One region of the Paenibacillus sp. ATY16 genome, then DNA from elsewhere that is predicted to be linked to it. Evidence: riboswitches for the same ligand, from Rfam matches in the RefSeq annotation. Region 1 holds a riboswitch; each other region holds the start of a gene.
The links. A riboswitch is a leader RNA that binds a small molecule or an ion and turns the genes downstream of it on or off. The one in region 1 is predicted to bind cyclic di-AMP.

Region 1 (7,712 bases):
GGCGCGAGCAAAATATGGGGTGTATTGTTGCCGCGGCTCCGCAAAGGCCGGAAAACCACGATTCGAGATCTCCACGCGGTGCCGATGTTTTGGCTTAGTATTGTTATCATTATGCTTGTTATCACAGGACTCCCTTGGTCCGGATTCACCGGAAAATACATAGACAAGGCGGCAACATCCTTCGATAGTAATTACCCGGAAGGCGTAATGTGGGGCGGACCTGAATCAACGATTCCGACCAAAGACATTATGCAGGTGCCATGGGCCGCCGAGAACTTACCTGTTCCGCGTTCAAGCGAGAGTGGCGTACCATCATTGCCTATTGAAAATATACTCGCGATTGCCCAGAAGGAAAAAATCGTTGACGGGTATAGCGTTGCGCTTCCACAAGACGACAATGGGGTCTACACAATATCTGTGTGGCCAAAAAACGTCTATGATGAAGCTACAATTCACGTGGATCAGTACAGCGGAAACGTGCTTTCATCTTTACGATACAGTGACTACGGCACAATGGCAAAATGGATAGAGATCGGAATCTCCCTCCATGAGGGTAAATATTTCGGCGTTCTCAATCTGATTATATGTTTGCTTGCATGCATGGCAATTGCCGCCTCTTCGATACTCGGCCTCGTCATGTGGTGGCGCCGCCGGCCAAAGGGTTCCGGCATTGGCGCGCCGACAAAGCCGGTCAATCCCAAATTACAAAGCGGAGTGGCAGTTATTATCATCGTACTCGCCGTTTTAATCCCTCCAGTAGGTGTTACATTCTTAACTGCTCTTATCGTGGATTGGCTTATCGTACAACGCATTCCAAAGTTACGGGCATGGTTGAATTAAGTCTTATGTAGACTTATAACAAATTTAATGAGTAGCTAGACAGCAGTCGATTAGGCTGCTGTTTGATTATGCTAAACGGTCATTCAACTCCCTCGAAATGATTCATTATCCTCACTCAGGCTCATGAATTCGCAGGATTTCATCCTGTAGTTAAATTGAAGAAAGGATAAATGGTTAGCCGGTGGCTGGGAAATGGGGGAACTGGGCATGCGGAAATAAAGGTGAATTTGGATCACCCATATTGTTCCATAATACGCACGTCTCCACTTCGCCCTAGCGATTCTCACTCCCATGTCTCAACGGATCATAGCTCTTTCATTCCTTCGTCACATCTAACCACGGGTGGAGGTCGGTCTTTCAAACGGAACGGGTCCGAGCCCTTTTGTTGAACATCTCCCGATACTCCGTGCATCTTGTCATCCTGCGAATGCATCAGCTGGTGAGACTTTGTTAAGCTGCTTGTTGGAATACCTTAAACGGTTCGTATGAAGTATTGTTTTTAGCTAAAGCTACGAGCATTCGTGCTACTTTAGCGCATAATTTCATGATGGACTTCATCTTCTTCAGTTTCTTTTCCTCTACATTGAAACGATGTGCCGCTCTAATGTCATGACCATACTCATGGTCATGAGATAAAGAAAATGACGTAAGCGAGGCCGGCCGCGTTTACTGAGAACCATCTTTCCTCGCCATTTCCCTGAGCTTGCCTCCGCTAGATTTAGTCCAGCATGACGAAGTAAAGCATTCCCATGCGCATAGCCGCTTAAATCGCCAGCTTCACCGAGTATACCAGCTAGATTTGTTACATGAATGCCCCGTATTTCAAGGAGTTTTTGTGCATAAGGAATGCGCTCGAGAATGGTTCGGAGCTCATGCTCAATTTGTTGAAGTTGGCGTTGGACCAGGTCATATTCTTCGAGCAATTGACCAAGATGAAGCTTGTACGCGTGGAGTGCCTGAGTGGTACCCACACTGGTTTTAGCAAGTGAAATGAGCAATTCAGCACGTTTAACACCAGCATGACGCTTTACGTATTGCTTCCAACCGGAAAGGACTTGTTCCATAGTTAACCGACTGATTTCTTTGGGCAGAGGGAAGAGCCTAAGTGTTGCAATTGCACTGGTGCAAGTAAGGATTTTAAAGACCTGGCGAAGTTCAGGGAAAACAATATCTACCCAGCGATGAATCTGATTAACCGCAGCGTTCAGTCGTTTGGTAATGGTCTCTCGATTTGCCATTAGAATACGCAATTCCTCGTAGTCTTCAGGATGGAAACGAACAGGGGAGTAGTACCCGTTTTTGACCATGTCTGCAATGACGAGTGCATCCTTATGATCGCTCTTAGACGGTGTATTATCTCGGTTTTCTTTGTTCTTTTTGACGAGATGAGGATTCACCAGAACGGGCTCTATACCTTGATCGAGGAGCCAACTTGCAAGGCTAAACCAGTAGTGGCCGGTAGGTTCCATACCAACGACGACACTGCTAAGTTTGTGGGATTTGAGTAGATCTTGGATACAGCGTGCGAACAGATTAAACCCTTCACGATGGTTACCAAACTCGAGTGGCGTGCCCAAAGTAATCCCGCGAAAGCTGACAGCGCGGGCAACATGGACTTCTTGAGCGATATCTACACCAATGACCAAGTGATGAACGGTAATGTTTTCAATGAGTTGATTTTGCTTGTCTTGTGCCTTAAACTGCATAGTAGAGCGACCTCCTGATGGGCTTTTTGAGGCTTTTGACCTCGTGCGTAACCCCATCGTACTTTGTTCAAACTCCAAATTATTCGTTTTACAGGAATTCGGTGAACTTTAGCTCAACAACAATGACAGCAGTCGGAAGATTATTATGCTTCCCCTTACAAAGACAGTTTTATTTTATTTTTTTACCTACCATAGGGGAAGCATACAAGTATTCGACTGTTGTCCTGTTATACGATAGAGCAGATAAAAAGGAGCATGCCATATGGCTGCTCCTTTTTATCATGAGATATTAGAATAGGTTAATATAACTGCATGCTTTTTTGAATAAATCGGACTTGATTTCCAGATCATTGCGAAGGAAGGCAGGAGTGCTGTTCAATTTTCCAAATGCCTGGCAGAGAAGCCTGCTTTGAATGCTGTTTTCTGGGAACTGCTCCCTGAGCCAATCGACGGAATGCGGTTCCTTAGAGTCTACGATTCTTCTAAATCGATAGGACCAAGTACACCAATCCGCCGGCTTCTCCCGGGCGTCAATAGATTCTTCGCTTCTTAACTGACCCGCGTTTGTTGACAAGTGCAGTTCGATTCGATAGCCGTTGATCCGATCATCGAACCAGGTGAACAATTCCAATTCTCGGATTAAGAAGACTTGTAATCGACTCTCGATCTCAGGCGCAGGGTCAAGCAGTTGAACGGACATTTCACAATCTCTCCCTTTGATCGCTTACGAGGTTAGCTGTCGGATTCGGACGAGAGAGTCGCCCTACCGGTAGGCGAACTACCGGATTCACCCCTGAACATATCTCTTAAGACATATCCCATTTGGTTCCCCCGCTGCTTCCTTTGGAAGCATTCAGCGAATACATTTAAGCCGTAGGTGGCTTGTCATTTATCATATGCCTATCTAGTTGTTCTGTAAAATGTTGCGATATATAAATTAGCGTGTCATTTCGTCATATTTTGCGTTGGCGGATAATGAAAACGGATAAAACAGGTTATATTGTCTGAATTCTATTTGGTTCTCATTGAATCTTTTATTCATTTCAATCCCTGGAAAGAAAGCGATAGCCGATTCCCGGCTCGGTTACAATAAATTTCGGTTGAGTAGAATCTTCCTCCAGCTTTTTACGCAAATGCCCGATATATACCCGTAGATAGTGGCTTTCAGACTCGCTATGATTACTACCCCACACTTGCTGCAGTAACTGACGCTGTGTAACCACTCTCCCGGCGTTTGAGGCAAGTATCTTCAGAAGGTCATATTCAGTAGGCGTTAACTTTAAACGCTCTCCATTCAATTCCACGATTCGCTGAGCCAGATCAAGGGTAAGCTCGCCTATTTTGAGAATCGGCTCATTGGCCGATTTAGCTACATGCCTAAGAGCAACGCGAATTCTAGCCACCAATTCTCCCATGCCGAAAGGTTTTGTCACGTAATCGTCAGCGCCGCTATCCAAAGCTAAGATCTTGTCTTCTTCTCTATCCTTGGCAGTAAGTACAATGACAGGAGCGCTCGACCACTCCCGTATGCGCCTAAGAACCTCCATGCCGGAAATATCCGGTAATCCCAAATCGAGAACAATCAAATCCGGATGAATTAAGGAAGCCTGCCGGACGCCTTCTTCTCCGGTAGCCGCTTCGTGCATCGTATATTGATGTGCGTGTAAAGTCACCTTAAGCAGTTTGCGAATTTGCGGTTCGTCATCGACGATTAGTATGCGAGCTCCTAGTTCATTCATATTCATCGCTCTCCTTTTCCTCAGGTATAGTATACATTTCGTGCCGTTTTTTCAAGGGAAGATTAATTGTCATCACGGTTCCTTGCGGTTCATTGCGACGACCCGAGATTGATCCGCCGTGAAGCTCTGCAATTCCTTGGCAAATGGCCAATCCCAATCCCGTACCGGTCACTTGCTTGGTTGCGTTGGCACGATAAAATTTTTCGAAGATTCGTACGTATTCGTCTTCGCTGAGCCCGATTCCCTGATCGAAGACGGAGATATGAAGGTTATCTTTATCCTCCCACACCTTAATGTCGATGTTGCTGTAATCCGGACTGTATTTAATCGCATTGCTGACGATATTAACTAACATTTGCTCCAATAGCACTTCATCGCCTATCACCATAGGAGTGTTATCTGGTAACTGCACGCGCAACGCTCGATGTTCCTGAAAATCTTTGACTTGAGCCAGCGTAACCCCGATCAGATCCTCTACGTCGCACCAATTATTTCTCAGACGCAACATACCGCTTTCCAACTGCACCATGCTGAGCAGGTTGATGACCAGACGATTCATGCGAAGCGCGCCATCCCGAATGGTGGTGAGCAGTTCCATCCGATCCTCCGAGGTGAAAAGGTGATCGCTCTCGATCAAGCTGGTTGACGAGCCGATAATCGCCGCTAACGGGGTACGTAGTTCATGAGATACGGAATCCAAAATAGCCGTACGAAGACGTTCCGATTCAGCCGATAAATGAGCGATTTTGGCTTCTTCGGCTAGCTTCACACGAGCGATGGCGCTAGCCGCTAAACCACCGATCGCCTCCAGCATCTGATGCTGCTCGGTCTTGAGCCCGCTTTTCAATTCCTTCATGTTGAGCGCCAGCACCCCGTATATACGGTCTTCGGTCTTCAAAGGAAGATAATAACCTTGAGAGTATCTTAAAATATTCGACCCGTATCCGGCCGCTTCGCCGTCTTCGAATGCCAGTATCGCAATGACAGTTTCTGCCTCGCTCTGTCCCCAATCACTAAGAGCGTCTGAGCGGTGCGTCAGGACTAACTTGTTCCGTTCGTCTGGCAAATAAATCGCACTCTCCGCACCTATGTTTTGCGATACGTGACGAGAAACGTTATCCAGCAATGCGTGGATGTCAGTAAGAGCGCTCATCTGGCTGCTAAGCGCATAGAGGGAGGCGGTTTGGGCTTCCTTTTGTTTGGAATAAAGCAATTGTTGTTTTAGCCTTGCCGCCAGACTGGAGATCAACACAGCTACCGCCAAGTAAACACAAAATGAAATGAGATAACGCAAATCTTCTACAGTAAAGCTCAGCTCTGGCGGAACGAAGAAAAAATCGAACGCCAGCACCGCTACGATTGCCGAGTAGATCGCGGGGCGGAACCCCCAAAACACGGAGCTTATGAGTACCGGAAATAAATAGATCAGCGATATATTCACCAAATCGATTTCAAGTATGAACGGATGCAAAATGGCTGTCATGAGACTGATCAACAGCGTAATGCTTGCGTATGACCACCACGGTATCCATAAAGATTGTATTTTGCCCACGATGTTATCACTTCCTGCCTGTCCTAATTCTGTCACTTACTCTTTAAGATTACTGTAAAAAAAGAATAAAATAAACCATTCCAAGGTGTAAAAATACTATAAAAATGATCAAAAACGCTCGAAATATAGAGTATTACGCATAAATCCGAAGATTTCATAAATAAGTTTTATAAAAATGAACGAAATAATCCGAATTCAAGTGAATTCAGTCTGTTATTCGATTTACAAGTTTATTAGCAGGGAGTAAGATACCTCCATGTTTATAACCAAAATGAACTTGATTTCATGATTAGGAGGAAGCCATGAACCCACGGAACCAAGAGCGATAAGAATAGATTACATATTGCGGGCGAAAGTTATCCACAATAAGGAAATTAAGGTACGCCGCGATATGCTAGGCTCGGACGTTTTACCGAATAACCGTAAAGGACGTGTTGAGATGATGGATTTTTGGATGATTTTTACCTTGTTCGTCTCCTTCGCGCTTGTGACAGGCTTTATAGTCTGGTGCGATAAAACGATCGACGAGAAGGGTGAGCGCTCATGACGGTCATATTGATTTTCACGGGTATTTTGTTCGTTTATCTCGTTTATGCTCTGCTTCACCCCGAAAAATTTTAGAGATGCTTCGCGCAGTCGATCGAGTCTTGAGGAGGAACGGCTATGGATATCCTACAAATTGTTATCGTGATCGGCATTCTAATGCTGATTGCCAAACCGCTCGGGAATTATATGTACCACGTATTCTCGAACGAATCAAATCGAACGGACAAGATATTCGGTCCAATTGAAAAACCGATCTTTTGGATCATTGGGCTGAAAAACAGGACAGGGATGAGCTGGAGAAAATACGCTATCAGTTTCGTTCTTACCAATGTCGTGCTAGTCGCCGTCAGTTTCGTGTTGCTGCGCGTACAAAACGGACTTCCATTAAATCCGAACGCTATCGGAAATATGGAGCCGACGCTCGTCATGAATACGGTAATCAGTTTCATGACCAATACGAATCTCCAGCATTACAGCGGTGAAACCGGGTTAACGTATTTCTCGCAGATGGCGGTCATCATGATGATGATGTTTACGTCTGCAGCGACAGGTCTATCGGTTGCGGTAGCTTTTGTCAGAGGGATCACCACCAAGGGCAATACGCTCGGCAATTTCTTCGAGGATTTTGTTAAAGCACACATAAGAATTTTTTTCCCGCTGGCCATTCTTGTCACCTTGGTGCTGGTTGGCCTGCATGTGCCACAGACGCTTGATCCGACTTTGTCGGTAACGACCCTGGAGGGCGTGACTCAGCAAATCGCAATAGGGCCGGTGGCATCGCTGGAGTCCATCAAACATCTGGGAACGAACGGGGGCGGGTTTTTCGGAGTGAATTCGGCGCATCCGTTCGAAAATCCGAACGGAACTACAAACGTCATCGAGATTTTATCGATGTGGGCGCTTGCGGCCGGACTTCCTTTTATGTACGGCAGATTTGCCAAGAACAAGAAGCAAGGCTGGGTGATCTTCTCGGCTATGATGATCTTGTTCCTCGTATTCCTCACGATTGCCTATACGGCTGAGAAAAGCGGCAATCCATTGCTGAGCGGGCTTGGAATCGACGCGTCGCAAGGCAGCATGGAAGGAAAAGAAGTCCGCTTCGGCATTGCCCAGTCTACCTTATTTACGACCGTGACGACTGCGGCGACAACGGGGACGGTTAATAATATGCACGATACGCTCACACCGCTTGGCGGTTTAGTCCCACTTGCCGAAATGATGCTGAACGTCGTGTTCGGTGGCAAAGGTGTCGGATTGGTTAACATGCTCATGTACGCTATTCTCGCCGTGTTCATCAGTGGCTTGATGGTCGGCCGGACACCTGAATTC
Region 2 (7,712 bases), on a different contig from region 1:
GCGCAGCGCTCGCCTTTGTACCCGGATTTCAACCGCTATAACGGTATATTCGAGGAAATCAGGGTACAACAGCGATCGAAGGAGCATGCCTTTTGCGCAGCGATAATGCCCGCCAAACTCATCAGTTCAGCAGCACACAGCCAGATTGTAGAGTTTTTCGGCTATTCCCGACATATTGCTGTCCGGCGGCAATCGGTATAATGGAAGAGAACAAGAAATCATCCGATTCAAATGGAGGGTTTGTCCACGTGACGAAACAATCAATGACAGCTCTACTTGAGCAAATGACGCTGGAAGAAAAGATTTTTCAGCTGATGCAGCTTACTCCTAATTTTCTCAGCGAAGATGACGCTAACCTGACGGGTCCGCTGGCCTGGATGGGCGTTACGGAAAATATGGTGAACAATGCAGGATCCGTGCTGAGTGCCGTAGGCGCGAAGGAAACGATAGCTCTGCAGAAAAAATACATGGAGAACAGCCGCCTTGGCATTCCTCTGCTTCTTATGGCGGATATTATCCACGGCTACCGTACGATTTTCCCGGTGACGCTGGCGATCGGCAGTACCTGGGACCTGGAGCTGGCGGAAAAAAGCGCCGCGATTGCAGCGAAGGAATCGGCCGTTACGGGCATCCACGTGACGTTTGCGCCGATGGTGGATCTCGTCCGCGACCCGCGTTGGGGCCGTGTGATGGAGTCGACAGGCGAAGATCCATACCTGAACAGCGAATATGCGCGTGCCTTCGTCCGCGGCTTCCAAGGCGATGACCTGGCAGGCGATATGGACCGCGTTGCCGCATGCGTGAAGCATTTTGCCGCTTACGGCGCAGCGGAAGGCGGACGCGATTACAACACCGTCAACATGTCGGAAAGACAGCTTCGCGAGTCCTATCTGCCGGCTTATAAAGCCGCGCTGGACGAGGGCTGCGAGATGGTGATGACGGCCTTCAACACGGTTGACGGCATCCCGGCCACCGGCAACAAGTGGCTGATGCGGAACCTGCTTCGCGACGAGTGGGGCTTTGACGGCATGCTGATCTCTGACTGGGGCGCGGTAGGCGAGATGATTCCGCATGGCGTTGCGGCGGACGGCAAGGAAGCCGCGCTGAAGGCGATTGAAGCCGGCGTCGATATGGAAATGATGACCTCCCACTATGCGAACCATTTGAAGGAGCTTGTGGAAGCAGGCGAAGTGGATGTCAAGCTGATTGACGAGTCTGTGCTCCGTATTCTGAAGCTGAAGGACAAGCTGGGTCTCTTCGAGAACCCGTACCGCGCCGCAAGCGAAGAACGGGAGAAGGAAGTGCTGCTATCGCCCGACCACCGGGCTGCGGCACGCGAGATCGCGGCCAAGTCCTTCGTGCTGCTGAAGAACGAACAGCAGGCGCTTCCTCTCCGCAGCGGGCAAAAGCTTGCGCTTATCGGACCGTTTGCGGAAAGCGGGGATATTCTAGGCCCTTGGTCGATCTGGGGCAAGCAAGAGGAAACGGTGCAGCTGCATGCGGGTCTATCTGCCCATAAGGCTGCGGATATCGTTGCGGTAGCGAAAGGCTCCGACATCGACACCGTGACCGAGGAGCAGCTTCAGGAAGCGGTCGCAGCGGCATCGCAAGCCGACGTAATCGTACTGGCGCTGGGCGAAAGCTCCGAGATGAGCGGGGAAGCGGGAAGCCGCGGCGACATCCGTCTGCCAGAGGCGCAGCTAGAGCTTATTCGGAAGCTGAAGCCGCTTGGCAAGCCAATCGTGGTGGTGCTGTTCAACGGCAGACCGCTTGACCTGCATGGCGTTATCGAAGAGGCGGATGCGCTGCTCGAGGTTTGGTTCCCGGGTACGGAAGGCGGCAATGCGATCGCGGATGTGCTGTTCGGCGACGTGAACCCGTCAGGACGTCTGACCATGTCTTTCCCTTATTCCGTTGGCCAAGTCCCGGTGTACTACAACAACTACAATACCGGACGTCCTCTTACGCCTCAGAATGCGAATGAGCGTTACGTCTCGAAATATCTGGACATGCCGAATGCGCCGCTTCTGCCGTTTGGCTACGGTCTGAGCTATACGAGCTTCTCGTACAGCGAGGCCACCCTATCGACGGACGTTATGAACGCAGGAGATACGCTTCGGGTATCGGTTGACGTGACAAACTCGGGAGCTTCTGCCGGCGAAGAGGTTGTCCAGCTATACGTACGCGATCTTGCCGGCGAGGTTGTCCTTCCGCTGAAGGAGCTGAAGGGCTTCCGCAAGCTCGCTATCCAGCCGGGCGAGACGAGGACGGTGACGTTCGAGATTACCGAGGAGCAGCTTCGTTATTACCATGCGGATCTGCAATTGAAGAGCGATGCAGGCGAATTCCATGTCTTTGTAGGCCCTAACAGCCGCGATGCGGAAGCGAAATCGTTCCGCCTTACGAAATAAAAACAAAAAAGCGCAAGCCGGCCACAGGCAGGTTCGCGCTTTTTTTGCTTACAGCGACTTTAATAGAGCATGCCCGTCAGGTAATAGCCAATCTCCACTGTTATATCAGGGATTATCTACCGATTGCACGGTAAAAGGAAGCATGGCGGTTTATTTGGGACATTCCGAGAGCCAGCCAATTATGTATCCGCATTCATGAATGGAAAACAGACTAATCTGCCCTTTTTCGCGTTTATATCGCAGTTTACAGAAATGGGGGAACGGGTCTATGATCAAATCTGCAAAACTTCATATGTTCATATTCGCTGAGTTTCCGTTAGAAACGGAGAGCAGGGGAACCAATTGCGATAGGCAGGAGAGTGCATGCTTGTCGCCGGGGTGAATCGGCATGCCGGCCGCATTATAGGATTGCGGCAGCAAGCTGTAGGGCGACTCTAAACGCCCGAATCCGTCAGCTAACCTTGTAAGCGTTGATAGAGAGGGTGAACTTCGGTTATTTACGGGCCGCGGGAGGATACTCTGCGGTTTTTTTCTGTGCGTAGAAAAAAGCAAAAGTGGTTACATTAGCACTGATAAGTGTTTGAGTAGCCAAGTATCCAGGTATTAGATGTTTAACTTCAACGTTGGCGGTGACCTGTGTGTTTACTCTTATCAAAAGATTACTGATCGGGCGTCCCCTCAAGTCCACGGAATTAGGGGAACAGAAGCTCATTAAGACGAAGGCGCTTGCGATCCTGTCCTCGGATGCCTTATCATCCGTTGCATACGGGCCAGAGCAGATTTTGCTCGTCTTGATGACCGTTAGCGCAGCGGCGTTTTGGTATTCGATTCCGATTGGTGTCGGGGTGCTGGTCTTATTAACGGCACTTATCCTGTCTTACCGGCAAATCATATTTGCCTACCCGCATGGCGGGGGAGCTTATGTCGTATCGAAAGAAAATCTCGGTGTATTCCCGGGCCTCATATCCGGCGGCGCCCTGTTGGTCGATTATATATTGACCGTAGCGGTAAGCGTGTCGGCGGGTACGGACGCGATCACGTCCGCTTTTCCAAGCCTGCACGAGCATTCGGTACTAATCTCTATCCTGTTTGTCCTTTTTATTACGATATTAAACCTGCGGGGCGTGACGGAATCGGCGTCTATCCTTGCTTATCCCGTTTACTTGTTTGTGCTGGCGATTGTTGTCATGGTCCTTGTAGGCTTGTATAGAATCGCTGCAGGCGACGTATCCCCTACGCTTCACACTTCGTTAGGCACGCCGGTTGCGGGCATCAGCCTGTTCCTGCTGCTCCGTGCGTTTGCATCCGGCAGCTCGGCCCTGACCGGGGTTGAAGCGATTTCGAATGCCATCCCGAACTTTAAGGATCCGGCGCCGAATAATGCGGCCAAGACGTTATTAGCGATGGGCGCCCTGCTCTCGATCCTGTTCTCCGGCATCGTGTTCCTTGCTTACTACTACGGCGTCTCTCCGAAGGAAGACGTGACGGTTGTATCGCAGATTGCCGAGGGGATATTCGGACGTCATACGATGTATTATTTTATCCAGGGTACAACGGCCCTTATCTTGATCCTGGCGGCCAACACCGGTTATTCCGCCTTCCCGCTGCTTGCGGTTAACCTGGCGAAGGATAAATTCATCCCGAGAATGTTTACGGCACGAGGTGACCGTCTCGGTTACTCGAACGGCATTATCAGCTTGGGGGTTCTGTCCATCATCCTGATCGTGGCGTTCCAGGGCAAGACCGAGCATCTCATTCCGCTGTACGCGGTTGGCGTATTTATCCCGTTCACTCTGTCGCAGACGGGGATGTTGGTCAAATGGTTCCGCCAAAGGCCGAAGGGCTGGGTTGGCAAGTTCATCATTAACTCGATTGGCGCCTTGATCAGCTTTATCGTAACGATGATGTTCTTCCTGACGAAGTTCGAGCAGGTATGGTCGATTCTGATTTTCCTGCCGCTCATTATTTTCGTGTTCCACCGGATCAAGAAGCACTATGAAGCGGTTGGCGAGCAGCTTCGCCTGGCGACCTGCGAACCCGTGATGCCGATCGTAGGCAACGTAATGATTTTGCCGGTATCGGGGATTACGCATGTGGTTGAGCATTCGATTATGTATGCCAAGTCGCTGAAGGCCGAACAGATTATTGCCGTTTATGTTCCTTTCGAGAAAGAGGATGAGGCGGTCTTCGAAGAGAAGTGGGAGAAGTTCATGCCGGATGTCCGGCTCGTAACTTTGCATTCTCCGTACCGGTCGATTACGAATCCGCTCTTTAAGTTTATTGATACCGTGCAGCGCAAGGCGAGCGAGAACAATTACCAGGTAACCGTCATTATTCCGCAGTTTATTCCGAAGAAGGGCTGGCACAACATTTTGCATAACCAAACGAGCCTGATGCTTCGTGCCCAGCTGCTGTACCGCAAGGATGTCATCATCACCACCGTGCCTTACCATTTGAAAAAATAGCGAGAAGCCTCGGTCCAGTCGGAACCGAGGCTTTTTTTGCTGCCTACAGCTCAAGCCCCGTTCCTTGCTTAAAGCGTTTGATAACCATATGGGTGTTGACGTTTACGATCCCTTCAAGCACATAGATTTTTTTGAACAAAAAATGCTCCAGCGCCTCCTCGTCCTTCAGCAGCGCATGCATATGCAGCGAGCTTGGTCCCGTCATCTGATAGATGCTGATCACTTCCGGTTCCTCCGATAACAGTGCCCCGGCTTGCTCTACGAATCGAGGCTCAACCTCAACTTCGAAAAAAGCGGAGATGGATTTGCCAAGCTTGGTTGTGTTTAACCGTACGGTAAAGTTCTCGATAATTCCGTTATTCACCATCGCATCCACGCGCTTCTGGATCGCGACTCTGGATAAATTGAGAAGCTCGCCGATCTTGGCGTACGACATCCGTCCGTTATCGTGCAGCAGGCGGATAATTTCCTGATCTGTGTCATCCAAGTGCGGTAAATGCATGAGGCCACTCCTCTTCGATAAAATTTCACGTTAAGCTACTTTGTGCGAGATAAATGTCAGGTATTGGTTTCGAATTTGGTTGTTTTTATGTCAGTTAATATAACATTAGTAACCAAATTGGTCTATAGAAAATGACAAAACAGTCCAGATAAGCCCTTTTTTAGTTACGATGTGGTTGACGCACTGCTAGGGCGCTCATATAATCATGTCATAAAACATTACATACGAAACCATAAACATACGGAATGGTTGCGAAAACTTCAAATTGCGGGTTAATCAACTTACATGAGGGTGTGATCGGTGTGAAAAAGCAGCTGATTCGTAACGGGACCGTCATCACGATGAATGAGGAGATGCGGGTGATCCCTAATGGTTATGTTCTCATGGAGGGGGATCTTATTTCGGAGGTGGGAGAGTGGCCGGCAGACGGCTCGAAGGATGAGCTTCTCCGGCAGGTGGATATGTTGCTGGATGCGCAGGGGAAGGCCGTCATTCCCGGACTGGTGAACGGGCACACCCATTTGTTCCAGACCTTTATTAGGGGCGTTTCCGATGATTTGCCGCTGGCGCAATGGCTTCGGCAAATCATATGGCCGGCATCTCTAGCTATGGAGGAAGAGGATTTCTATCTGGCTGCCATGATCGGCTGCATTGAGAATTTGAAGTCGGGCGCCACCTACATTATGGACCACCACTATGTTCACACTCATGCCGGCAATGATGACGGTGTCCTGAAGGCCATGCAGGAGTCGGGCATTCGCGGTCATATGGCCAGGGGAGGCGTTGATCTCAGCTACGAGCCAAGGCTTAGCGAAACGATTGAGCAAATATTCGGCCGTACGGATGTTCTGCTTGATCGCTGGCAGGGAGCGGCCGAAGGCCGGATCTCCATTGCGCTTGGCCCGCTTAATTTATACGGCTGCTCGGAGAGCTTCCTGAGGCAGGCGGCTGATTACAGCGAGCGGAACAAGCTGATTACGCACCTTCACGTCGCGGAAACGAAGGACCAGATCGACAATACGATGGAACGTTTCGGGCTTCGGAATTTGGAACTGGTTGAAGCGGTGGGCCTGCTCGGCAAGCATACGCAGGTCGTCCACGGCGTCTGGCTGGATGATAAGGAGCTGGATTTACTGAAGAAGAATGAGGCTACCGTAATTCATTGCCCGGTTTCCAATATGTATCTCGCTTCCGGCGTAGCGCGCGTGCCCGAGATGCTGGAGCAAGGCATTAATGTGGCCCTGGGGACGGACGGTCCCGGCAGCAATAACTGCCAGGATAATCTTGAAGTACTGAAGTTCACGGCCTGCCTGCATAAGGTGGATCAGCTCGATTCAACGCTGCTGCCGCCTATGCAGGTGCTGAAGATGGGGACGATCAACGGGGCCAAGGCCGTTGGGAGAGAGCGGGAGCTTGGCAGCCTGGAGCCGGGGAAAAAAGCGGATGTCGTGATCATTGATCTGCAGAAGGCGCATATCGCGCCCATTCACCGGGTCAGCTCGGCCATTGTGTATAACGCAAACGGCAATGACGTGGATTCGGTTTTTGTGAACGGTCAGCTTGTCGTTCATCGCGGCAAATGCACGCTGGTGGACGAAGAAGAAATTATTCGAAGGGCGCAGGCAAGGGTCGATGTGCTGCGGCAGAGGCTGGGCACGGCTTATCCGGTATTTAACGTAGTGGAATAAAGAAGGCGGAGGAGCGGTCTTCATGAGTGAAGCAAGGAGCGTTAACGAAAAGGCGGAACGATGGGTGAAAGCCGTGGTCGAGGTTCTGTTTTACGCCGGAGCAGTGCTTGTCGCTCTGCTCGCCGGGGGTTTGGTTATGGCGGCGGCGGGCGTATCGCCGCTGGAGGCGTACCGTCTTATCTGGGACGGCGCTGCCGGCGACGCGAACAGCGTGAAGGAAACGCTGGTCAAGGCAACTCCGCTCTTGTTCGCCGGTCTATGCTACACGTTCGCTTACCGGAGCGGCTTGTTCAACATCGGCGCGGAAGGCCAGATCTATATCGGAGCGATGACCGGTACGATGGCTGCGCTATATGTCCCGGGTCTTCCTGGCTTTGCGCATCTGCCTCTCTGCATTGCGGCCGGTGCGGCTGGAGGCGCGGTCTGGGCGGGTATTGCCGGGGCGCTCAAAATATTCAAAGGCGCCAGCGAGATTATCAACACCATCATGCTCAATTATATGGGAATCTACTTGGTCAGCTACATGGTAACCGGTCCGATGAAGGATCCGTCCGGTACGCTTCCGCAGTCCGCGAGGCTCCCTGAATCGGCGCTGCTTGCGAGGCTGCTTGACTCCAGGCTGCATTACGGCTTTGTGCTGGCGGTT
Region 3 (7,712 bases), on a different contig from region 1:
TGGCGTCATGATGCACGATAGCCGGGCTTTTTCCCCCGAGCTCCAGCGTAACCGGCGTCAAATGCTTGGCTGCCGCCGCCATGACCTGCTTGCCGACGTTAACGCTGCCCGTGAAGAAAATTTTATCGAACGGCAGGTTCAGCAGCTCTTTGCTTACTTCAACTCCGCCTTCCATAACGGCTATGTAAGAGGGGTCGAACGTATCCTGAACAAGCGAAGACATGACCTCCGATACGGCCGGAGACAGCTCCGAGGGCTTCAGGACTGCGGTATTGCCCGCCGCTATAGCTCCGACAAGCGGCGCCATCGCAAGCTGGAACGGATAGTTCCACGGAGCGATAATAAGCGCGGTGCCAAGCGGTTCCGGCACGATATACCCCTTGCTGCCCATGTGGGTGAGCGCCGTTTTGACCTTGGCGGGCTTCATCCACCGCTTCAGCCGCTTCTGCACAAAAGAGATTTCCTTCAGGACAAGTCCAATCTCTAGCATATAGGACTCCTGCTCGCTCCGGTTCAGGTCAAGCCGAAGCGCCTGCATAATCGCATCCTCGCGTTCCGTGACGGCCTGGCGCAGCTTGGCCAGCTGAGCCTGCCGGAATTCGAGACTCCGGGTTGCCCCCGTTCCGTAATAATGCCGCTGCTTTTCCAGCAACGCTTGAGCTGTATTCGTGTTCGAGTTCAAGTTCATATTCATGCGATACCCCGCCTTTTTTCGATATAAATCCGGACTTGCAAAATGAAATTCTATGCTATAGTTAGGAAAAAGGAGCGATGCCGATTGAACAAAATGCTGCTTGCCCTTATTCTGCTTACAGGCTTGCTTTACATTTTTATCATTCCCGCTGAACCGCATGCCGTCAAGCTAATTTTCAAAGCGATTCCGATGCTTCTGATCATCGCTTATGCTTACTTGCAGTCCGCTCCAAACGGTAAGCGGTTTCAATGGATTCTGCTGGCCGGTCTTGTCTTCAGCGTGGTTGGCGATGTTACCCTGGGTAACTTCGTCGTGGGACTGTCCGCCTTTTTGATCGGCCATTTGTTTTATTTAAGCGGATTTTTCGGGCAATGGAAGTTTTCCTTCTGGCGGCTCGTAACGATCGTTCCAATCGGTGCTTATGCCGTCTATATGGGCTACGAGCTGCTTGATGCGCTTGCGAAATCGGAGGACGACGCTCTGAGAATCCCCGTTCTTGTCTATGTAACGGCCATTTCGCTGATGGGCTGGTCGGCTATGATGTCCTGCAACGCATGGGCGATTGCGGGCGCCCTGCTCTTTATGGCTTCCGACTCCATTCTCGCCTGGAATAAGTTTATTTCGGATATTGCCGGGTCAGACGTGCTCATTATGACCACTTATTATGCCGCCCAATTCTGCATCGCCACCTGCATCGGATACCGGAGCCGCACCGCTCCCAAGCAAAAAGCCATGATCCTCTGATCATGGCTTTGATTATGCCGGTCAGGTTGTTATCCGGCTTTTTCCTTGTTCATCTGCTTGCTGCGCAGCTGGCCGCAAGCCGCGTCGATGTCGGCGCCATGCTCGAGGCGGACGCTGACGCTGACGTCTTGTTTTTTGAGCGTATCGTAGAAGCCCTTTATGGAATCGTTCTCGCTGCGCTGGTATTGGCTATGCTCGTCAACCGGATTGTAAGGAATCAGGTTCACGTTCACGAGGGAGCGGCGGCGGTCGCCCACCAGCTCGGCAAGCTCAAGCGCATGCTCCGGCTGGTCGTTGACGTCCTTGAGCAAAATATATTCCAGCGTAATGCGGCGGTTCGTCCGCTCCAGATAATAATCGATCGCATCCATCAGCTTCTCGATCGGAATCGCGCGGTTGATCTTCATAATCCGCGTCCGCAGCTCGTTATTAGGCGCATGCAGCGATACAGCGAGGTTAACCCCTTGATCCTTGTCGGCAAACTCCCTGATTTTGTCCGCGAGACCGCTTGTCGATACCGTAATATGGCGTGGTCCGATAGCCAGACCTTTATGATCCTTGACCGTTGTAAGGAAGTCGTTCAGGTGAATAAAGTTATCAAACGGCTCGCCGATGCCCATGACAACGATATGGCTGACCTTCTCGCCTTGGCCTGCTTCGTCAAGATGGAGCTGAATCTTCATAATCTGCTCGACAATCTCGCCGCTTGTCAGATCCCTGCTCTTCTTCAGCAGGCCGCTGGCGCAGAAGCTGCAGCCGATGTTGCAGCCCACCTGCGTGGTTACGCAGACCGACAAGCCGAACTTATGGCGCATCATTACCGTCTCGATCAGGTTGCCGTCATCCAATTTAAGCAGCAGCTTGACGGTACCGTCCTTCGACACCTGCTTCGTATGCTCGACCAGCGTCTGGATCGCAAAGTTCTCCTCCAGCAGCTTCACGCAGTCCGGATGAACATCCGTCATATCCGCAAAGCTCGTAACCCGCTTCCGGTACAAGTATTCCCATACCTGCGTCGCCCGGAATTTTTTATGCCCGCGCTCGCCAAGCCAAGCCGTTAATTGATCTAATGTAAATCCGTAAATGGATGGTGTACTCATCGTTTTTCCTCTTTTCGTGAAACGCGGCCAAAACAAAACCGCATACTGCTCCTATTGTCCCAAAATTAGCTGACGAAAACAAGGGGCGAAAAAGTCCAATCGTTCCAGAATACGCTCATTCCGCCCTCTTATCTGGCAACCCGGATAAACCAATTTAGGCTTGGCATACACCTAAGTTTCACAACGAATTGCAGCATTCGGGAGATATAAGGTCCAAGAAAGAGCATGGTAGAGTTACCTCCAAATGTAAACGCTCTAACCAAACTCCTTGTCAAAATTAGACAATATGCCGCCTCTACGGTTCATTTACAACTTCGGCCGTCAGGCGTAATATACGATTCAGCAAATGCAACAATCGCTGAGTTTCCGTTAAGGGAAACGGGGGAACCAATCGATAAGCGGCATGGCAACGGTGTGAGAGCCGGCGCGGCATGCTTATCCGGGGTGAATCCGGGAAAAGGCTGCGCGCGGCCGAACCCGGTAGGGCGACTCTCACCGTCCGAATCCGTCAGCTAACCTCGTAAGCGATGAAAATGCTCAAGGCAGGGCATTTTCCAAGTAGAGAGGATGATGTGATCTTGTGACCTTTAAAGGCCGCGGGGATCTTTCCTCTGCGGCTTTTTCTCATGCCATTTTTAATCAACTGTCTTTATCGCTTAATCCCCTTCGCGGGGAACGGGGGAACCAATCGGACGGGCGGCTGTTCCATACAGCCAGCTTGTCCACGGGGTGAATCGCCGAAGCAGCGCGGGACGCGCGGCATCGGCGTAGGGCGACTCTTACGCCCGAATCCGTCAGCTAACTTCGTCAGCGTACCAAGAGAGGCAACGATGATCGTGAATATAGGCGCGGTTTATTTTCTGCTGCGCTTATAAGCCGCGTGAAGAGTCCCTCTTCCGCGGCTTTTTTGTTTGTCGTTGATTCCTCTAACGAAAAGAGGAGCGTAAACCATGGACGATTATATACTCGTCTCCGCACCCAACGTGCAGGGCGAGGATTTCATTAAACAGCTGCTGCGCCGGCATATCCCGTTTGCCGCCATCGTGAACAACAAGACCGAATACGAGCGGATGCTGGAGCTTGGCGTATCCACGATCATCGTCATTAATACAACCGATGAAGCCACCTGGCGTGTTCCGGAGCTGCCCGTCGGACGGATCTTTTTATTCGAAAGAAGCTTGAATCTGTGCTGCCGTTATATCCAGATCTGCCGCAGCTGGACATCCAAATCGATCTGCGTCGTTACGGACAGCGCGAATCCCCGTCTGATCTATAAAGGGATGGGCGCCAATTACGTTATTCATTCCAGCCATGCGGATACTTCCTTTTTAATCATAAACGACCTCATGGCGAGCCAAGATAATCGGTAAGGTCGAAAGTTATTCGCCATTCTTTTAGGAGGAATTTGCTATGCAGGATATCTATATGGTGCTGCTTCTGGCAGCGATATTCGTACTTTTCGCCGGCTTTATGCAATGGTGCGACCGGGCTATTCAAGAGGAGGATAAGCGATGATCGTCACGTTAGTGCTTGCCCTGTTTCTTTTTCTTTACTTGATTTACGCCTTGATCAATCCGGAGAAATTCTAAAACCTTATCGATCGCTGGGAGGCCACAATGGATATTTTACAGCTCATTATCGTGATTGGCGTGCTCGTACTGCTCGTCAAACCGCTCGGAACCTACGTGTACCACGTGTACTCGGATCAACCGAACCGGACCGACCGTTTATTCGGCGGCATAGAACGGTTCATCTATAAAGTCATCGGGCTGAAATCCCGTGACGGCATGACTTGGAAAAAGTACGCGTTAAGCTTCCTTCTTACGAATATCGTGCTCGTCGCGCTCAGTTATCTGATTCTGCGGCTGCAGGGCAGCCTTCCTGGCAATCCAAACGGCATCGGCGCTATGGAAGAAACGCTGTCGTTCAATACCGTCATCAGCTTTATTACGAATACGAACCTGCAGCATTACAGCGGCGAAACGGGGCTGTCCTATTTCTCGCAGATGGCCGTCATCATGATGATGATGTTTACCTCGGCGGCTACCGGTTTCTCGGTTGCGATTGCTTTTATCCGCGGCTTAACGAGCAGAGGCAGCACAATCGGCAATTTTTTTACCGACTTCGTGAAATCCCACACGCGGATTTTCCTGCCGCTCGCAACGCTTATTACGCTGGTACTCGTGGCTCTTCACGTGCCGCAGACGCTGCAGCCTAACGTAACGGCAACAACGCTGGAAGGCGCAACGCAGAGCATCGCCATCGGGCCGGTTGCTTCGCTGGAATCGATTAAGCATTTGGGTACCAACGGCGGCGGCTTTATGGGCGCCAACTCGGCGCATCCATTCGAGAATCCAAGCCCGCTGACGAACGTGATCGAGATTTTGTCCATGTGGGCGCTGCCTGCTTGCCTTCCCTACGTATACGGCCGGTTCGCGGGAAACCGCAAGCAAGGCTGGGTTGTGTTTGGCGCGATGATGTCGCTGTTCCTGGTATTCCTTGCAACGGTCTACACGGCTGAGCTGCATGGCAATCCGGTACTGAACAACCTTGGCGTAGACGCCTCGCAAGGCAGCATGGAAGGCAAGGAAGTCCGGTTCGGCATTGCCCAGTCCTCCCTCTTTACGGCGGTGACAACGGCGGCTACTACCGGTTCGGTCAACAACATGCATGATACGCTGACCCCAATCGGCGGTCTTGTCCCGCTGGCGGAGATGATGCTGAACGTTGTGTTCGGCGGCAAAGGCGTTGGCCTCGTCAATATGCTGATGTATGCGATTCTTGCCGTCTTTATCGCGGGACTAATGGTCGGTCGGACACCTGAGTTTCTCGGGCGGAAAATCGAACCCAAGGAAATGAAGCTGATTGCGATCGCGATTCTCGTTCATCCGTTTATTATTCTGGCGCCAACCGCCATTGCTTTCCTGACGGATCTTGGCCAGGGTGCCATTACGAATCCGGGCTTTCACGGCATCTCGCAGGTGCTCTATGAATACACCTCGTCAGCTGCGAATAACGGCTCCGGCTTTGAAGGTCTTGCCGACAATACGCCGTTCTGGAACATGACGACCGGCGTCGTCATGCTGCTTGGACGATATGTTTCGATGATTGCCATGCTGGCTGTAGCCGGATCCTTGGTCCGCAAAAAGCCCGTACCGGAAACGATCGGCACATTCCGGACGGACAACGTGCTGTTTGGCGGGATCCTAGTAGGAACCGTCGTTATTGTCGGCGCGCTGACGTTCCTGCCTGCCGTTGTACTTGGACCTATCGCAGAGTATTTAACGATTCGCTAACGGATAAGGATGAGGTGAATAACCGTGACCACACAACGTAAATCCATGCTGACCTCGGCGATTATCAGTCGCGCGGTGAAGGACAGCTTTCTGAAATTAAATCCGCTGACCATGATGAGAAATCCCGTCATGTTTGTCGTTGAGGTCGGCACGCTTGTCGTCCTGCTAATGACGATCTTCCCCGGCTATTTCGGAACGGAGGGCCGACTCGGGTTCAATCTGACGGTCTTTCTGATCCTGCTGTTCACCGTCCTGTTCGCTAATTTCGCGGAAGCGCTGGCCGAAGGACGGGGCAAAGCCCAGGCGGACTCGCTCAAGAAGAGCAAAAAGGACATTACGGCAAACAAAGTTACGGGCCAGACCATAAAACAGGTATCGTCAACCGAGCTCCGCAAAGGCGATATCGTCGTTGTCTCCGAAGGAGAGATGATTCCGGGTGACGGCGAAATTATCGAAGGCCTTGCCTCTGTCGACGAGTCGGCAATCACCGGCGAATCTGCACCGGTGATCAAGGAAGCCGGCGGCGACTTCAGCTCGGTAACGGGCGGCACCCGCGTTGTCAGCGACCGGATCAAGGTCCGCATTATGAGCGATCCCGGCGAATCGTTTATCGACCGCATGATCTCTCTGGTTGAAGGCGCCAAACGCCAAAAGACGCCTAACGAGCTGGCGCTGAACACGCTGCTTACCAGTCTGACGCTGATCTTCCTGATCGTTGTGGTTACCCTTGCGCCAATCGCCAAATATGTTGGCGTAGAGCTTGACATTCCGGTGCTTATCGCCCTGCTGGTCTGTCTCATCCCGACTACCATCGGCGGTCTGCTCTCAGCAATCGGGATCGCCGGCATGGACCGGGTGACGCAGTTTAACGTGCTGGCCATGTCCGGCAAAGCGGTAGAAGCAGCCGGCGACATTAATACGATGATTCTGGATAAGACCGGTACCATCACGTACGGCAACCGGATGGCAAGCGAATTCCTGCCCGTCAAAGGCGTAACCGTTCAGGAGCTTGGCGAGTGGGCGGCGGTCAGCTCGGCCAAGGACGAAACGCCGGAGGGCCGTTCCGTCCTGGAGCTGATGAAGAGCAAACAGCTGAGCTATCAGGCCCAGCTTGCCGAGAATGCGCAGGTCATTGCGTTTACGGCCGAGACCCGGATGAGCGGTCTGGATCTTCCGGACGGACGGAAAGTCCGCAAGGGCGCCGTCGATGCCGTGAAGAAATGGGTAGCTTCCCAAGGCGGCACCGTCCCGTCCGATCTCGACGCTACCGGCGAAGGAGTTGCCGTGCTTGGCGGTACGCCGCTCGCCGTTGCGGTTGATAGCCGCATTTATGGGATTATTTATTTGAAGGATACCGTGAAGCCGGGCATGCAGGAGAGATTCGATCAGCTTCGCCGCATGGGGATCAAGACCATTATGTGTACCGGCGACAACCCGCTGACAGCCGCAACGATTGCCCGCGAAGCCGGTGTGGATGATTTTGTGGCGGAGAGCAAGCCGGAGGATAAAATCGCGCTGATCCGCCGCGAGCAGACGGCGGGCAGCCTCGTTGCCATGACGGGCGACGGAACGAATGACGCTCCGGCCCTTGCCCAGGCCGACGTTGGCCTTGCCATGAACAGCGGTACCGTAGCCGCGAAGGAAGCGGCCAATATGATCGACCTGGATTCCGACCCGTCCAAAATTATCGAGGTGGTTGCCATCGGCAAGCAGCTCCTGATGACTCGCGGCGCGCTGACGACTTTTAGTATCGCGAACGATATCGCGAAATATTTCGCCATCATACCGGCCATGTTTATGATCGCGATCCCTCAGATGGACGCCCTGAACATTATGAAGCTGGGTTCGCCCTCTTCGGCCATTCTGTCCGCGCTTATC

Region 2: it holds a riboswitch for cyclic di-AMP, as region 1 does, so the genes downstream of both, CFI03_RS17875 (APC family permease) here and CFI03_RS13600 (hypothetical protein) in region 1, are expected to answer to the same signal.
Region 3: it holds a riboswitch for cyclic di-AMP, as region 1 does, so the genes downstream of both, CFI03_RS04485 (hypothetical protein) here and CFI03_RS13600 (hypothetical protein) in region 1, are expected to answer to the same signal.

The regions. Positions count from the first base shown of each region.
Region 1 is NZ_NMOK02000023.1:163,527-171,238, reverse strand. Features, by position in the region: gene CFI03_RS13610 (PepSY-associated TM helix domain-containing protein) at 1-840, shown strand, start outside; partial or broken gene CFI03_RS13605 (IS110 family RNA-guided transposase) at 1,291-2,546, opposite strand; gene CFI03_RS13600 (hypothetical protein) at 2,836-3,246, opposite strand; cyclic di-AMP (ydaO/yuaA leader) riboswitch at 3,252-3,415, opposite strand; gene CFI03_RS13595 (response regulator) at 3,590-4,291, opposite strand; gene CFI03_RS13590 (ATP-binding protein) at 4,278-5,837, opposite strand; gene kdpF (K(+)-transporting ATPase subunit F) at 6,381-6,458, shown strand; gene kdpA (potassium-transporting ATPase subunit KdpA) at 6,501-7,712, shown strand, end outside.
Region 2 is NZ_NMOK02000027.1:26,487-34,198, reverse strand. Features, by position in the region: gene bglX (beta-glucosidase BglX) at 249-2,411, shown strand; cyclic di-AMP (ydaO/yuaA leader) riboswitch at 2,705-2,897, shown strand; gene CFI03_RS17875 (APC family permease) at 3,050-4,876, shown strand; gene CFI03_RS17870 (Lrp/AsnC family transcriptional regulator) at 4,920-5,378, opposite strand; gene CFI03_RS17865 (amidohydrolase family protein) at 5,681-7,066, shown strand; gene CFI03_RS17860 (ABC transporter permease) at 7,089-7,712, shown strand, end outside.
Region 3 is NZ_NMOK02000004.1:315,843-323,554, reverse strand. Features, by position in the region: gene CFI03_RS04500 (aldehyde dehydrogenase) at 1-694, opposite strand, end outside; gene CFI03_RS04495 (lysoplasmalogenase) at 788-1,438, shown strand; gene rlmN (dual-specificity RNA methyltransferase RlmN) at 1,468-2,538, opposite strand; cyclic di-AMP (ydaO/yuaA leader) riboswitch at 2,885-3,079, shown strand; cyclic di-AMP (ydaO/yuaA leader) riboswitch at 3,182-3,367, shown strand; gene CFI03_RS04485 (hypothetical protein) at 3,489-3,908, shown strand; gene kdpF (K(+)-transporting ATPase subunit F) at 4,050-4,127, shown strand; gene kdpA (potassium-transporting ATPase subunit KdpA) at 4,155-5,834, shown strand; gene kdpB (potassium-transporting ATPase subunit KdpB) at 5,880-7,712, shown strand, end outside.